DNA from 2 places in the Bradyrhizobium sp. 6(2017) genome. Region 1 is predicted to be linked to the other one. Evidence: riboswitches for the same ligand, from Rfam matches in the RefSeq annotation. Region 1 holds a riboswitch; the other holds the start of a gene.
What was found. A riboswitch is a leader RNA that binds a small molecule or an ion and turns the genes downstream of it on or off. The one in region 1 is predicted to bind cobalamin.
Positions count from the first base shown of each region.

Region 2: another riboswitch for cobalamin. It lies ahead of G6P99_RS03875 (TonB-dependent receptor); the one in region 1 lies ahead of G6P99_RS17585 (DUF1636 family protein).

Region 1 covers NZ_CP049289.2:3,787,474-3,795,366, reverse strand. The annotation lists gene cobG (precorrin-3B synthase) at 1-2, opposite strand, end outside; gene cobN (cobaltochelatase subunit CobN) at 1-3,247, opposite strand, end outside; gene cobW (cobalamin biosynthesis protein CobW) at 3,247-4,281, opposite strand; gene G6P99_RS17585 (DUF1636 family protein) at 4,278-4,652, opposite strand; cobalamin riboswitch at 4,747-4,957, opposite strand; gene cobO (cob(I)yrinic acid a,c-diamide adenosyltransferase) at 4,994-5,647, shown strand; gene G6P99_RS17575 (cobyric acid synthase) at 5,659-7,107, shown strand; gene cobD (threonine-phosphate decarboxylase CobD) at 7,109-7,893, opposite strand, start outside.
Region 2 covers NZ_CP049289.2:831,634-839,526, forward strand. The annotation lists gene G6P99_RS03865 (hypothetical protein) at 1-733, shown strand, start outside; gene G6P99_RS03870 (hypothetical protein) at 844-1,017, opposite strand; gene G6P99_RS03875 (TonB-dependent receptor) at 1,130-3,394, opposite strand; cobalamin riboswitch at 3,504-3,701, opposite strand; gene G6P99_RS03880 (FecCD family ABC transporter permease) at 3,814-4,857, shown strand; gene G6P99_RS03885 (ABC transporter ATP-binding protein) at 4,854-5,627, shown strand; gene G6P99_RS03890 (ABC transporter substrate-binding protein) at 5,669-6,463, shown strand; gene G6P99_RS03895 (MBL fold metallo-hydrolase) at 6,667-7,707, opposite strand.

The DNA of each region.
Region 1 (7,893 bases):
ATGAGGCCTCCTGCAATGCAGCCGCAATCGAATTGCGCCGCGTCTGCCACAGCGACGCCTCGTGCAACCGGGTGAAGCAGGTTTCGATCGCAGCCAAGGCAGCCGGATTCTCGCGCGCCATGAAGCCGCGAACGTCGTCATTGCCGAGCGTCGCGTCGTAATAGAGGTCGAACAAATGCGGCGGCACCGCGCCCGCAAGATGGGCAAACGCCGCCATATGCTCCAGCGTCGCTGATATCTCGGCGGCACCTCGGAAGCCATGGCGCATCATGCCGGCGATCCAGGCGGGATTGGCGGCGCGCGCACGCACCACCCGTGAGATCTCCTCGGTCAACGAGCGCGCATGCGGTTGATCCGGCCGCGTCGCGTCGAGATGATAGAGCGCCGGGACTTCTGCGCCAATGCGCCGGGCCGCCGCCGCGATGCCGGCCTCATGCGCGGCATAGTCCGCCGCCAGCAGCAGGTCGGTCTCGGGCAAGTCCTGGGTATGGACAAAACTGTCGGCGGCCGCGAGCCGAGCCTCGATGCCGGCGCGATCGGGCCGCATCTCGCCATCGGATGCAAACGCCCAGGACGACGCCGACAGCCAAGCTTCGCCAGCCGCATCGCGCGCCGCCTCGGTGAAGACATCCGGTATCGCGGCGATGCCCGCCCCATAGTGCCCTGGGCGGGGCCCGAACACGCGCGACGCGCGCTGCCGATAGGGATTTTCATCCCCCTCATCGCTGCGTTCAGACAACGCCTCCGTCGCCGCCTCGAACAACTGGGCAAGGGCCGAGAAGACGTCGCGGAACAGCCCCGACACGCGCAGCGTGACGTCGATGCGGGGACGACCGAGCTCCGCCGGCGCGATGATGTCGTAGCCGGCCACACGGCCCGATCCGTGATCCCAACGCGGCGCGATGCCGGCAAGATGCAGCGCCATCGCAAAATCCTCACCGGCGGTGCGCATCGTCGACGAGCCCCAGAGGTCGACGACGAGCCCCTTCGGCCAGTCACCGTGGTCCTGCAGGTGGCGGCGCAGCAGCTCTTCGGCGAGTTTCACGCCCTGCGCATGCGCCGACGGCGTCGGCACCGCGCGGGGATCGACGGCAAACAGATTGCGTCCGGTCGGCAGCACGTCGCGGCGCCCGCGATAGGGCGACCCCGACGGTCCCGGCGCGACGCGCCGGCCGGAGAGCGCATCGCGTAACGCCGCTCTCTCCTCCGCACCGCAGGCGCCCTGCCCGAACACGTGCAGGCCATCGCCGAACTGACTTTCCTTGAGATCGCAGACAAAGCGGTCGATCTGCGGAATCGCCTCGGCAGCGGAGACCGACGCAGCGAGACCGAGATCGTCCTCCAGCCCGGCCAGCCGCGCTTCCTCGCGGATATCGGCAATCAGGCGCTGCCGCCGTGCCGGATCGAGACCGTCAGCGGTCGAATATTCATCGAGCAGGCGCTCGAGCCTGCGCAAGCCTTCCGGCACCGCCGCCTGCGCCAGCGGCGGCGGCAGGTGGCCGATCGTCACGGCGCCGATCCGGCGCTTGGCCTGCGCCGCCTCGCCGGGATCGTTGACGATGAAGGGGTAGATGACGGGCAGATCGCCGATCAGCGCTTCCGGCCAGCACGCGGACGACAGCGCAACCGACTTGCCGGGCAGCCATTCCAGCGTGCCATGCGCGCCCATGTGCACGACGGCATCGATGCGTTGCTGCCTGAGCCACAGATGGAACGCGACATAGGCATGGCGCGGCGTGCGCGACAGATCGTGATAGTCGGCATCGCGATGACCGACATCGCCGCGCTCCGGCTGAACGGCGATGACGGACTTGCCGCACTGGATTGCCGCGAATTGAAATTCGCCATCACGACAATCGGGATCGTCCTCCGGCGCGCCCCATGCACGCGCGAGGTCGTCCTGAAGCTGTGGCGGAAGGCCGGAGATGGCCGCGCGATACTCGGCCACCTCCCATGTCAGTTTCCGGTGCAAGAGCGCATCGCCCAGCGACGCCACCGGCTCGAGATCAAAGCCCGCGGCCGCGAGATCGGCCCGCAATACCTCGACCGAGGCAAGCGCATCGAGGCCGACAGCATGCGCGATCTGGTGCGGACGGCCCGGATAGTTCGACAGCACGAGTGCAAGTTGCTTCTTCCGCGCGGGCTTTTCCGCAAGATGGCGCCAGGCTGCCACGCGCACGGCAATTGCTGCGACGCGTCCGGCATCCGGCCGATGCGCGAGATGTGCGAACTGCAGATCGGGATCGCGCTCGCTCGCCGACTTGAAGCTGACCACGCCAGCAAACAGGCGGCCGTCAACCTCCGGCAACACCACATGCATCGCGAGATCGCCGGGCGACAGACCGCGCAGCGACTCGGCCCAATCCTCGCGCCGCGCCGTGGACAGAGCGACCTGGAACACCGGACACGATGCGGCATCGAACGGCGTGGTGCCGTCATCGCCGGCCGCGGAAAAGGCGGTCGCATTGACGATGGCGGCGGGTGCGCATTGCGCGAATTGAGTACGCAGCCAATCGGCCACGCCCGCCGCCTTCAACGAGGCGACGAAGACGCCGCAGGCGTCAAAGCCCTTCTCGCGTAGCGCCTCAATCAACGCATCGACCGGTGCCGTGTCGCCCGCCGCGAGATAGGAGCGATAGAAAGTCACCAGTGCCCGCGGCCGGCGATCCGATGCCGGCAGCGCCGCGACAACACCGCGCCGCGGGTCGTAGAGACCGATCTCGGGAAGATCGATCTCGCCGACCACAGGCCCGGCATACAGCCCTGACGCCAGCGCCAATTGTGCGATCACGGCCTGCGCGGCGACAGGCCCGCCCTTGTCGCACAGCACCTTCAGACGACGCAGCGTCGAGACCGGCAAGGTCGAAAATTCATCCAGCCGCAGATCGTCGCGGCCATCGGCTGGCAACACCACCAAAGCGATGTCGCGCTCCTTCGCCAGACGATGCACCGCGGCCAGCCCGTATGACCAATAGGGTTCGCCGCCGATCAGCCGCACCAGGATGCCGCGCGCGCGCGACAGTGTGCGCTCGATATAGGTATCGACCGAGAGCGGATGGCGCAGCTCCGCGAGATTGGCGAGCCGCAGCGACGGCAGCGCGGCGCGGCCCCGCCGCCAGCCGGCCGCGAAGGCGGCGAGATCGCTGTCGGAAAACGACAACACCACGAGATCGGCCGGATCCTGGCCGAGGTCCCTTGGCGTCGCGGTCTCCTCAAGGCCGCGGCTCTCGCGGAAGACGACGTGCATCAGACACCTAGTCGCGCCCTGATCGCAGCTTCATCGATATCGCCGTGTTCGCCGATCACGACCAGCTTCGACTGCCGCGGCCGCGTGCCCCAAGGCATGTCGAACTGATGCCGTACCCGTTCGCCGACGGACTGCACTAGCAACCGCATCGGCTTGCCTTCGACCGCGATGTAGCCCTTGGCGCGCAGCACGTTCTGCTCGCGCGCCAGCCCCTTGATCGAAGCCACCAGTGCCTCGACATCCGAAACCTCGGGAAGATCGATCACTACGGAGTTGAAATCATTGTGCTCGTGTTCGGCTTCGCCATCATGGTGAGACGGCCGCGATGCGAGATCATCCTCTGCGGCGGCCTCGAGTCCCAGGATGACCCGCGCGTCGACGACGCCGTCGACGATCGGCAACATCGGCACCTCGCGCGGCATTTCGGCCGCAATCACCGCTTTGGCCGCCTTGATCCCCTCGGCTCCGGCGAGATCGGCCTTGGTCAGCAGCACGATATCGGCACAGGCGATCTGGTCCTCGAACACTTCGGACAGCGGCGTCTCGTGGTCGAGATTGTCGTCGGCCGCACGCTGTGCATCGACTGCGGCCGGATCCGGCGCAAAGCGGCCGGCAGCAACGGCCTCCGCATCGGCCAGCGCGATCACGCCGTCGACCGTGATCCGCGAGCGGATTTCCGGCCAGTCGAACGCCTTCAGCAGCGGCTTCGGCAAAGCGAGGCCGGACGTCTCGATCACGATGTGATCAGGTCTCACCCGGCGCGCGAGCAACTGCTCCATGGCCGGGATGAAATCGTCGGCGACGGTGCAGCAGATGCAGCCATTGGCGAGCTCGACGATGTTCTCGGCCGGACAATTGGCGTCGGCGCACGACTTCAGGATCTCGCCGTCGACGCCTTCGCTGCCGAATTCGTTGACCAGCACCGCGAGCTTCTTGCCGTTGGCGTTGCGGATCAGATGCTGGATCAGCGTTGTCTTGCCGGACCCGAGAAAACCGGTCACGACGGTGACCGGAACCTTGGCGAGCGTAGTCATTCTGCGGCCTCCGGCACGACGGCAAGGGGTGGGATTCGAGCGAGCGATTGCTTGCGAAAGATTTCCGGACGGCTGCGCCACGGCACGATGCCGTCAGGCGCCGCGGCATAGGCGGTGGCGCCCGCGATCACATCCCTGGCATTGTCAGCGGACAGGCGGCCGTAGACGTAGGACCACCGCCCCGGCGCACTGAGCGCGACCGAGCAACCCTGGCTGCACGCCGACAGGCATTCGACGGGAACAAGATTGACGTCATCGGGCACGCCGGCCTCAACAAGCGCGGCATACAGGCGCGCACCGGGCGCGAGCTCACCTTCCGCCAGCGTCTGGCCGGCGCGGCAGGTGATGCAGACATGAAGTGTAACGCTCATCGCCCATCCTGGATTAACAGCGGGAGGCGAAGAGGCACACGAACCGTTGTGAATGGGTTCGTTTCCCCGTCGCGGAACACCCCGTCCGCCGGTCTCACAACACGTTGCGTTGGCAGGTCTCCCGGCTTGCGGAGCAGGATTTCTCCCTCGATGCCCACCTTCCCGATTCTCGACAAGGAATCAGTGGCTTTGGGCATCTCTCCGGTCACGGTCGCGGGGGCGGCTGCTTTTCAGGCCCACCTTGAGCCCTATCGCATTCCCTCTTCGCCTGTCGTAGGACAGGAACCAACGCGGGCCCACCATTCGTCCGTGGCTCGAACTTGTCAAGCCGAAGGAACGTCATGATTTCTGAAGAAAACGGCGCCGAAGACGAGGTCGTCAGCAGCGAGGTTTCGCTGGATGCGCGCCACGCGACCAAGATGGCGAAAAAAAAGGTCGCCCGCGACAAGATCATGGCGACCAAGAGCGGCGAAAAGGGTCTGATCATCGTTCATACCGGCGCCGGCAAGGGAAAGTCCTCCTCCGCCTTCGGCATGATCGTGCGCTGCGTGGCGCATGGCTTCCCATGCGCCGTGGTGCAGTTCATCAAGGGCGCCTGGGATACCGGCGAGCGCCGCCTGCTCACCGGGCATTTCGGAGAGCTCTGTCAATTCCACGCGATGGGCGAAGGTTTTACCTGGGAGACCCAGGATCGCGCGCGCGACATCGCGGCGGCGCAGGCCGGCTGGGAGAAGGCCAAGCAGCTGATCGCAGACCCGAGCTTGCGCATGGTCGTGCTCGACGAGATCAACATCGCGCTGCGCTACGATTATCTCGCCATTGCCGATGTCGTCGACTTCCTGACCACGTCGAAGCCGCCGATGACGCATGTCGTGCTCACCGGACGCAATGCCAAGGATGAATTGATCGAGATCGCCGATCTCGTCACCGAGATGACGCTGGTGAAGCATCCGTTCCGCTCCGGCATCAAGGCCCAACCGGGCGTCGAGTTCTGACTGTTATCGCCATGGCGCGCGCATTGATGATCCAGGGAGCGGGTTCGGACGTGGGCAAGTCGCTCATCGTCGCGGGCCTGGCGCGCGCTGCCAGACGACGCGGCCTGCGCGTCTTGCCTTTCAAGCCGCAGAACATGTCCAACAACGCGGCCGTGACCATCGACGGCGGCGAGATCGGACGTGCGCAGGCCCTGCAGGCGCTCGCCGCCGGTGTCGAGCCGCACACCGACATGAACCCGGTGCTGCTGAAGCCGGAGAGCGATGTCGGTGCCCAGATCATCGTGCACGGCAAACGGATCGCGACCGCACGCGCGCGCGAATATTCCGCTATGAAACCGTCGCTGATGGGCGCGGTGCTGGAGAGCTTTGCGCGGCTGAAGGATCGCGCCGATTTGGTGCTGGTCGAAGGTGCCGGCAGCCCCGCCGAGGTCAATCTGCGTAAGTCCGATATCGCCAATATGGGCTTTGCGCGCCGGGCTGACGTGCCCGTGGTGCTGGTCGGCGACATCGACCGCGGCGGCGTGATCGCGCAGCTCGTCGGTATCCAGGCGGTGATCGATCCCGAGGATGCCGCGATGATCCAGGGTTTTCTCATCAACAAGTTCCGCGGCGATCCGACGCTGTTCGACGACGGCTACCGCTTGATCGAATCCCGCACGGCGTGGCGCGGCTTTGGCGTACTGCCCTGGTTTACCCGCGCCGGTGAGCTTCCGGCCGAAGACGCGCTCGGGCTCGCCGACGCGCGCAAGCCCGGCCAGTGCAAGATCGCCTTCCTTGCGCTGTCGCGCATCGCGAATTTCGACGATCTCGATCCGCTGAAGCTCGAGCCCGGCGTCGATCTCGTGATGGTGCGACCAGGCGAAGCCATCCCGGGTGATGCGCGGCTCGTCATCCTGCCCGGCTCGAAATCGACCCGCGGCGACCTCGCCTTCCTGCGCGCGCAAGGCTGGGACATCGATCTCCTGGCGCATCATCGCCGCGGCGGCCATGTCCTTGGCCTCTGCGGCGGGTATCAGATGCTCGGCGAGAGCGTCGCCGATCCCGACGGGATCGAAGGCCCGGCCGGCGAAACGCGCGGCCTCGGACTTCTTGATATCACAACTGTCATGACCGAGCAGAAGACGCTGACGCGCGTCAGCGCGGTGCATGCTGCCACATCTCAGCCGATCAGCGCCTATGAAATCCACATCGGGCGCACCGACGGTCCGGATCGCGCGCGGCCTTTTGCGACGCTTGACGGCGCAGCAGAAGGTGCCGTTTCCGCGGATGGTCGCGTTCACGGCAGCTATCTGCACGGCCTGTTCACGTCAGACCAATTTCGCAAGGCGTTCCTTGCGAGGCTCGATATTCCCGCGGCCGACCAGCCATACGGCGCCCGGGTCGAGAGCGCGCTCGATGCGCTCGCCGAACACATCGAGACCCATCTCGACGTCGAAGGCCTGCTCGCGCTGGCGCGCTAGGTCAGCGCGACAATGCCGTGGAGAGGCGAGCCCATTCGGCCTCGCTGCCGGGCAAACCGAGGCGCAGCCATCCCGGCCGCTGCCGGAAGACGCGCGACCAGATCAGCCCGCGCGCAAGCTTGTCCTGTGCGGCCAGCGCATCGCGGGTCTCGTAGAGACGGAACAGCGGCGTGCCACCGACCAGGGTCCACCCCTGCGATCGCACCGCTGCATCGAGCCTGACGCAGTCGGCCGCCAGCCGCGCGGCCGTCGCCTTTGCCCAGTCGTGATCGCGCAGCGCCCGCCGCCCGATCGCGATTGCGGCCCCCGACACCGGCCATGGGCCCGCCATCGCCGCAAGCGCGGCGATATCCGTCTCGCTGCCGATCGCGAAGCCGAGCCGCAGCCCGGCAAGCCCGTAGAATTTGCCGAACGAGCGCAGGATCACGAGCCCCGCTCGTCCGGCTTCCGGTGTGAGCGACAGGTCCGGCACGGCGTCCGCAAAACTCTCGTCAATCACGAGCCGGCCGACGCGCGGCAATAGCGCGAGCAACTCGCGCCGCTCATGGTGCCGCCCATCGGGATTGTTCGGGTTGACGACCACGGCAAGACCGGCGCCCGCAAGCGCTGCGAGATCGGACACCTCGTCGACGTCCCATCCGGCGGCCGACAACACTGCGGCATACTCATTGTAGGTCGGCGCCAGGACACGCGCCCGCCCCCGGGACGCCAGCTGGGGCAGCAGCTGAATAGCGGCCTGCGCACCGCCCATCGCCAAGATCGGCGCGTCGGTCGCATAAGCCTGCC
Region 2 (7,893 bases), 3.0 Mb from region 1:
CGCAGGCGATTTTGCCGGCGAGGTGCTGGCGCAAGACCTCATCACCGGCACCGTCGAGAAGGCCCAGTCGGTGTTTTGCCGCGGCACTCTCATTGCCTTCCACGCCTACCGTCAGATCGCAGCCGGCGTCGGCGGCGGCGAGGCGATCAAGGAGAGCGTGAGCCGGCCGGCGATCCGCGCCGCGCTCGAGACCATCGGCGCGCATCTTGGCTGGCACGGCGCGCTGTCGGTCGATGTCATCATGCCGCTCGACAGCGCAACGCCGCTTTTGATCGACTGCAACCCGCGGCTGGTTGAGCCCATGAACGCATACCGGTCCGGCACCGATCTGGTCGACCTGCTGCTGCGCGTCTCGCTTGACGAGACGCCGGCTCCGCTGGCGGACGGCCGCGCCGGCGTGCGGACCCATCTGGCGATGCAGGCGCTGCTCGGCAGCGCGTCGCGCGACGGCACAAGGCGCGAGCTGATCAGGGAATGCGGCCGCATCGCCGCGGGTGACGGTCTCTATCGCGGAAGTACGGAAGAGTTGACGCCGGTGCGGCTCGATTGGCTCAGCGCCGCGCCGCTGGCGATGACCACGGCGCTGCTGCTGGCATCGCCGCAGATCGCCTCATCGCTGGCGCGCAGCGGCTTCGGTGCGCATCTGCTGGATCGCGGCAGTATCAAGAAGATCGAGCGTGACGATTTTATTCGCAATGCCTCACGTCGTCCTGGCGAAAGCCAGGACCCATAACCACCGCTGCAAGTTTGGTAGAAGACTGGGGCCGCAGCTCGCCCGCCAACGTGCTTCAGGGGTAATGGGTCCTGCCTTTCGCCAGGACGACATCGTGGATGATGTCCGTCCTACAACGGCTCGTCGTCATTGCCATAGCGGTCGATCTTCGGGGTGGCGATGTCGCCATCCTCGTCATACTCGTCGTCCGGCGGCGCGGCGGGTGGCGGCGGCGCCTTCGACTTTTCGTCGGACTTCTTGCTGGGCTTGTCGGCGCCCTTGCTCGTCTTTCCGGCCTTGCCCATGCGTTTCCCCTGCGCGGGTTAAATCAGCTGCCGGAATTCTACCCCAGTTTGCTGGCGCTTGTAATGTGAGAGACGACGCTGCGGCGTCACACCCGCCGCGCCGGATCACGCTCTAAAACGTTGCGCCGGCCTTCACCATGTAGGTGCGGCCCGGGAGCGGATAGGCCGAGAAGCGGCCATCCGTGAACGAGCTCGCGATGGCGTAGTCGTAATAGAGCGCGTTGAACAGGTTGTTGACGCTGAGCGACCAGAAGAAGCGATCAATTTGCCCGCTCAGCTTGATATCGGCGGTGGCGTTGCCGGGAATCCGGCTCTGGGTGTTGGCCTGGTCGTTGTCCATGATGCGCGAGCTCCAGGCGCGCGCGGTGGCGTCGAACACCAGATAGTTCTGCCAAATATTCCAGGTCACGCCGACATTGCCGGTATAGCGCGACACCAGCGGCACGTCGTTGCCGGCCCAGATGCCTTCGCGGAAGACCGCGCGGGTGATCGCCATGCCGCCGCGCAAGGTCACGCTGTCGCTGACCTTGAGCGAGGCGCTGGTTTCCGAGCCGTAGCGGCGGGTCGGATCGAGGTTGACGTTGTAGAACAGCACCGGGTTGAAATGGATCTCGTTCTCGAGATCCATCAGATAGACGCTGGTCTGGACCTGGAAGCGGTTGGTCCTGACCCGGAAGCCGCCCTCGACGTCTTCCGACGTCTGGGTCTTGAGCGCAAAATTCTGCGCGATGGGCAGGAAGGTCAGCGGGTCGAATGACGGACCCGATGCGACGCGCTCGTCGACGTCGGGCGTGCGGAATGCGCGCGCGGCGCGGCCGAACACCGAGAATGTGTCGGTGAAGCGATGCTCGACGCCGACATGGAGCGCATATTGCGTCTCGTTGCTGTCGAGCGGCGACGCCTGCGTGTCGAAGGCGAACGGCGCATTCGGGTCGTAGCGATCACGCGCCGAGACGCTGGTATTCTGGACGCGTGCACCATAGGCGAAGTCGGTGGTCGGCAGCAATCCGAGCGTGTGCTGCCAGTAGCCTGCCACGCTCTGCTGCTCGATATTGTAGATGTGGAAGGGGTCGACGCCCTGGAACGCGCCGCGTGCCTGACGGAACGTCGAATCGTAATAATCGATGCCGGTCAGGATCGTCGACGGCATCCCCAGCATCACGTTCTTGACGCTGAGCCGCGGCGTCAGCGACCAGGTCTCCAGCGCGGCATCGTTGTAGGTCGAGGCGAAGCTGATGGTCGGTACCGTGCCGAAGAAGCCGCTTTGGGTATCGCGCTGCCGCCAGCCGCCGTCGACGATCAGGTCGACGCCGTTGATCAGCGTCTTGGTGAAGCCGGCGGTGACGCTGGCGGTCTGCTGGTTGGCATAGTCGAACGGCGTGCTGCTGCCCCTGCGGTCGGTTTGCAGCTCGTTGATCCCGATCGACGGATCGACCAGCCGCCCGCCGGGCAGGCCGAGCTTCTGGTCGCTGCCCGTGACGGTGAGGAAGGCGGTCAGATCGGGCGTGGTGTAGTTGATGCTGCCGACGGCGTTGCGCTGGTCGAGCGCATTGTTGACGCGGTAGCCGTCGGACTTGATGCCGTTGCCGTAGAACGAGGTGGACCACGGTCCCGCATTGAGCGCCGCGGAGACGGCGGCCATGCGGGTGTTGAACGAGCCATATCCCGCCTCGGCTCTCATCGTCGTCGGCGGACCGCCGACGCCGGTCTTGGTGATGATGTTGACGACGCCGCCCACCGCATTGTCGCCGTAGAGCACGGCGCCGCTGTTGCCGCGCGTGATCTCGATGCGCGCGATCGAATCGAGCGGGATCGTGGTGAGGTCGAAGCCGGCCTTGTCGACGTCGTTGAGCCGGCGGCCGTTGAGCAGGAACAGCGTGTTGTCGGTGGCGAATGCCCCGAAGCCGCGCAGGTCGACCGCGGTCTTGGCGCCGTTCGGCCCGCCATAGAGCGTTTGCAGCTGCACGCCCGGCACCTGCGCGAGGATTTCAGGCAGCGACTGTACCGGCGAATGCGCGATGTCGTCGGCCGTGATCAGGGCCGAGGACGATCCGACAATGCCGGCGAACTGGCGGCCGCCGCTGGTGCCGCCCGTTCCGGTGGCCGTGCCTGTCCCTGTGGTGCCCGATCCGCTTCCGCCGCCCACATTGGTGCTCTCTGCGGTGCCCGGCGCCGGGCGGCGCGGCGCCGGCGCTTCGTCCGCGGCCGGCCTGGCGCGCGTGACGTTCTGATCGCCCGGCTTGGTGACTTCGATGGTCGGTAGCTGATCGGGAGCAGGCGCCTGCTGCGCCCGCGCGGCGGAGACAATAAATACAGGCGCGAGCATCGTCGTCGCGAGCAGCAGCGTGCGCCGCCAATGGAAAGAGAAAGTGAGCATAAGCGAGACCTCGGTAACGTCAGTGGCACGTCACCGCGAACCAGTCTCACCATCGTGCTAACAGCCTCAGGTGAAGCTCATGCCTGTACTCCCCGACCGGCATCTTCGCGTGTGACCACGGCTGACGGCAGGTCTCCTGGCTCGCGGGTCGTTACCCTTCGTCGCCTTCCCAGGACCGAGATTCCCAGTGGCCTGTGACGAAGGATTCACCGCATACAGTTGCGGGGGCAGCCGCGGCCTTGGGGAAGTTTCCCCGCACCGCATTCCCTTTTCATCTCGCTAAAGAACCGTCATGTTCATCTAGGGTTCGGCCGGGCAGCAAAGTCAATCCGGCGGAAGTCGGGCAATGGCTGGGCGGCCACGGTTTTTATCGAGTGTCGCTTGTCTGCCACGGCGATCGCTGTAAGAGCATGGATCCAATGAGCGTGCAGGATTTTGCCTTGGCGGCCGAGGTCGCGGCGCGGCGACGGTGGGGCGCCACCGCGGCGCTGCTCGCGCTTGTGGCGCTGCTGTGCGTGATCTCGCTCGGCATCGGGCCGGTGCGGCTGTCGCCGCTCGCGGTGACCGAGGCGCTGTTCGGCGGCGGCAGCGACGTGGCGCAGGTGATCGTGCGCGAAATTCGTTTGCCGCGCACCATTCTGGCGTTCGCAATCGGCGGCATTCTCGGGCTGTCAGGCGCGGCGCTGCAGGGCCTGCTGCGCAATCCGCTGGCCTCGCCGTCGCTGTTCGGCGCGCCGCAATCGGCGGCGTTCGGCGCGGTGCTGGTGATCGCGCTCGGCCTGGCCGACGTGCGCTCCTACGCGCTGCCGGTGGTGGCGATCATCGCCGCGTTCGGCTCGGTGTTCGCGCTGCTCGCGATCGCCGGCCGCAATGCCGGGCTGCTGATTCTGATCCTCGCGGGGCTCGCGATCTCGAGCTTTGCGGGAGCTGCGACCGCGCTGGTGATGAACCTCTCCAGCAATCCCTTCGTGGTGCTGGAGATCGCGTTCTGGCTGCTCGGCTCGCTCGAGGACCGCAGCTTTCAGCATGTCGCGCTGGCGTTGCCCTTCATCATCGCGGGTGCCGCGATCCTGCTCAGCCAGGCGAGCGCGTTCCGTGCGCTGACGCTCGGCGAGGAGGCGGCGCAGAGCCTCGGCGTCGATGTCGGGCGGCTGCGGCTCTTCGTGATCGCGGGCGTTGCGCTCGGCGTCGGCGGCGCGGTCGCGGTCACCGGCACGATCGGCTTCATCGGGCTCTTCGCGCCGCATCTGATGCGTCCCCTGATCGGTCACGATCCGGCGCGGCTGCTGGTGCCGAGCGCGCTCACCGGCGCGGCGCTGCTGCTCGCGGCCGATATCGCGGTGCGCATCATCCCCTCGACCTCCGACATCAAGGTCGGTGTGCTGACCTCGATCATCGGGGTGCCGTTCTTCCTCTATCTGATCATGCGCGAACGCCGCGCGCTCGGCGGAGGCGTGGCATGACGCTGCTCTCCGCCATCGCGCTCAATGCGTCGCTCGGTAGCCGCAAGGTGCTGCACGATGTGTCGCTGTCGCTGGCATCAGGCCATCTGGTCGCGCTGGTCGGCCCGAACGGCGCCGGCAAGACCACGCTGCTGCGCGCGCTCGCCGGATTGATCCCGTCCGATGGCGAGATCCGGATCGGCGGCGATGCGCTGGCGGCGCTATCGTTGCGCGAGCGCGCGAAACGCTTTGCCTATCTGCCGCAGGGGCACATGGTGCATTGGCCGCTGCCGGCGCGCGACATCGTCGCGCTCGGCCGCTATCCGCATGGCGCGACCGATCCGGCGCGGTTGTCGCCGAAGGACATGGAGGCCGTGCTGCGGGCGATGCAGGCGGTCGACGTCACTGAATTCAGCGACCGCCGCGTCACCAAGCTGTCCGGCGGCGAGCGCAGCCGCGTCGCGTTGGCGAGGGTGCTGGCGGTCGAGGCGCCGGTGATCCTCGCCGACGAGCCGACCGCGTCGCTCGATCCGCGCCACCAGATCGACGTGATGCAGAAGCTGCGCAACGTCGCCGACACCGGCGTGCTGGTCGTCGTGGTGACGCACGATCTCGGGCTCGCCGCGCGCTTTGCCGATCACGTGCTGGTTCTGGCGGAGGGCCGGCTGGCGGCGCAAGGCGCGCCTGCGGAAGCATTGTCGGAGGCGGTCCTCGCCAGCGTGTTCCGGGTCAGCGCCTACCGCGCCGAATTTCAACGCGAGGCCGTCATCGTGCCGTGGGCGGACGTGTGATGCGCATGCGGTGTCTCGCAGCCTTGGCAATGGCGGCATGGATGATGTCGTGCGATGCCTCATCCGCCACCGGACCGCGCATCGTCTCGATGAATGTCTGCAGCGACCAGCTCGTGTTGTCGCTGGCCGATCCGGACCAGATCCTCGGGCTGAGCCGTTTTTCGCGCGATGCCTGGCAGTCCTGGGCCGCCGAGAAGGCGCGAAACTTTCCGCGGCTGTCCGGCGAGGCCGAAGATGTTCTGCTGCACAAGCCCGACCTTGTCGTCGTCAGCCTATTCGACAAGCGGGCGACGCGCGATCTGTTGAAGGCGAAGGGGCTACACCTCGTCGAGTTCACGGTGCCGCGCACGCTGGACGAGGTGAAGGACCAGATCCGCGCGATGGGCAATGTGCTGCAGCATCCGGATCGCGCGGAGGCCGAGATCGCGCGGCTCGATGCGGCGATCGCACGGGCGCGGGCGGTGGCTGATGGTCATCATTATCGCGTGCTGCCGCTGGAGCGGCGCGGCTTTGTGTCGGGTGAGAGCAGCCTGATCAGCTCGCTGCTGGCGGCAACGGGTCTTTCCAACGCCGCCGGCGAGCTCGGCTTCAGCGCCGGCGGATTTGCCTCGCTGGAAGCCATCGTGAAACTACGGCCGGATTTTATCCTGGTGTCGGAAGCCGGCGATCGCGCCGAGGACGACGGCCGCGCCTTCCTGCTGCATCCGGCGCTGGAGCGATTCTATCCGGAGGGCAAGCGCATCGTGCTGCCGGAGCGGCTCACCGTCTGCGGCGGCGTGATGCTGGCGGATGCGCTGGATCGGTTGACGGCGGAGCTGCAGCGGGTGACGCGGTGACTCCTCGTTATCCGTCATCCTGAGGAGCGCGTAGCGCGTCTCGGAGGATGCACGGCCCCGATATTTCCAAATGGCTGCGGACAGAGCGGGGCTGTCGCCCTTCGAGGCTCGCCCAGCGGTGCAAGTGCCCCGCAAGGCTCGCACCTCCAGCGACAACGGCGAAGCCGTTGCGCGGGGGTGACGGTTCGATATTTGTCTCGTGACTAACCGTGCACCACCGGCCCGCCGGCCTTCTTCCACGCGTCCATACCGCCTTCGATATGGGCGGTGTTCATCAGTCCCGCCTTCTTCGCGGCGGCCACCGCCATCGCCGAGCGTTCGCCGAAGGCGCAGAAGAACACGACGCGGCGGCCGGTCGCGGCGGCGACTTCGCGCAGCATGCCGCCGGGCTGCAAGGTGGCGCAGATCCCGGGATAGGGCGCGTGCAGTGCGCCCGCGAGCGTGCCGTGCTTGGTCCTTTCGCCGCTCTCGCGCAAATCGACCAGCAGGATATCGGGCCGGCCGAGGCTCGAGATAGCGTCGCGCGCGCTGAGGGAGAGGCCTTCCTTGGCGAGCTCGTCCTGGTGCAGGCCGACATGCATGTTGGCGGGCACCACGACATCCATCAGCTTCGGGTTCGGCAGATTGAGGTTGTTCATCAGCTCGACATAGTCGTCGATCGATTTGACCTGCAGCCGCGGATTGTAGCGCTTCTCCTCGCCGATCGTGGAGACGGTGTCGCCCTTGTAGTCATGTGCGGGGAACACCATCGTCTCCTCGGGCAGCCTCAAGAGGCGATTGAAGATCGAATCGTACTGCGCCCGCGCGCTGCCGTTCTGGAAATCGGTGCGGCCGGTGCCGCGGATCAAGAGCGTATCGCCGGTGAAGACGCGGTCGCCCATCAGATAGCTATAGGAATCATCGGTGTGGCCGGGCGTGTACATCGCCTCGAGGCAAAGACCCTCGATCGTCACCTTGTCGCCGTCGGAAACGCGCATCGACACCACGTCGGCCTTGCTCTGCTCGCCCATGATGGTGATGCACTGGGTGCGGTCGCGCAGCTCGCCAAGGCCGGTGACGTGATCGGCATGCAGATGCGTGTCGACCGCCTTGACCAGCCTGAGGTCGAGTTCCTGCAGCAGCTTGCAGTAGCGGTCGGCCTTCTCCAGCACCGGATCGAGGATCAGCGCCTCGCCGCCGGCGCGGCTCGCGAGCAGATAGCTGTAGGTGCCGGACACGCTGTCGAAGAGCTGGCGAAAGATCATGACGGCTTACCTATTCTCCGGGCCGAGTCACTTGGAGGATATTATTCCATAGATAGGGTCGATTCAAAGCAAATCCATCCCCGCGCGGATACGGGTCCCGTCACCCTGAGGAGCCGCGCAGCGGGCGTCTCGAAGGGTGGACGGCCCGGGTCTTTCCGCGAGGAGAGCAAATGCGCGCGGAGACAC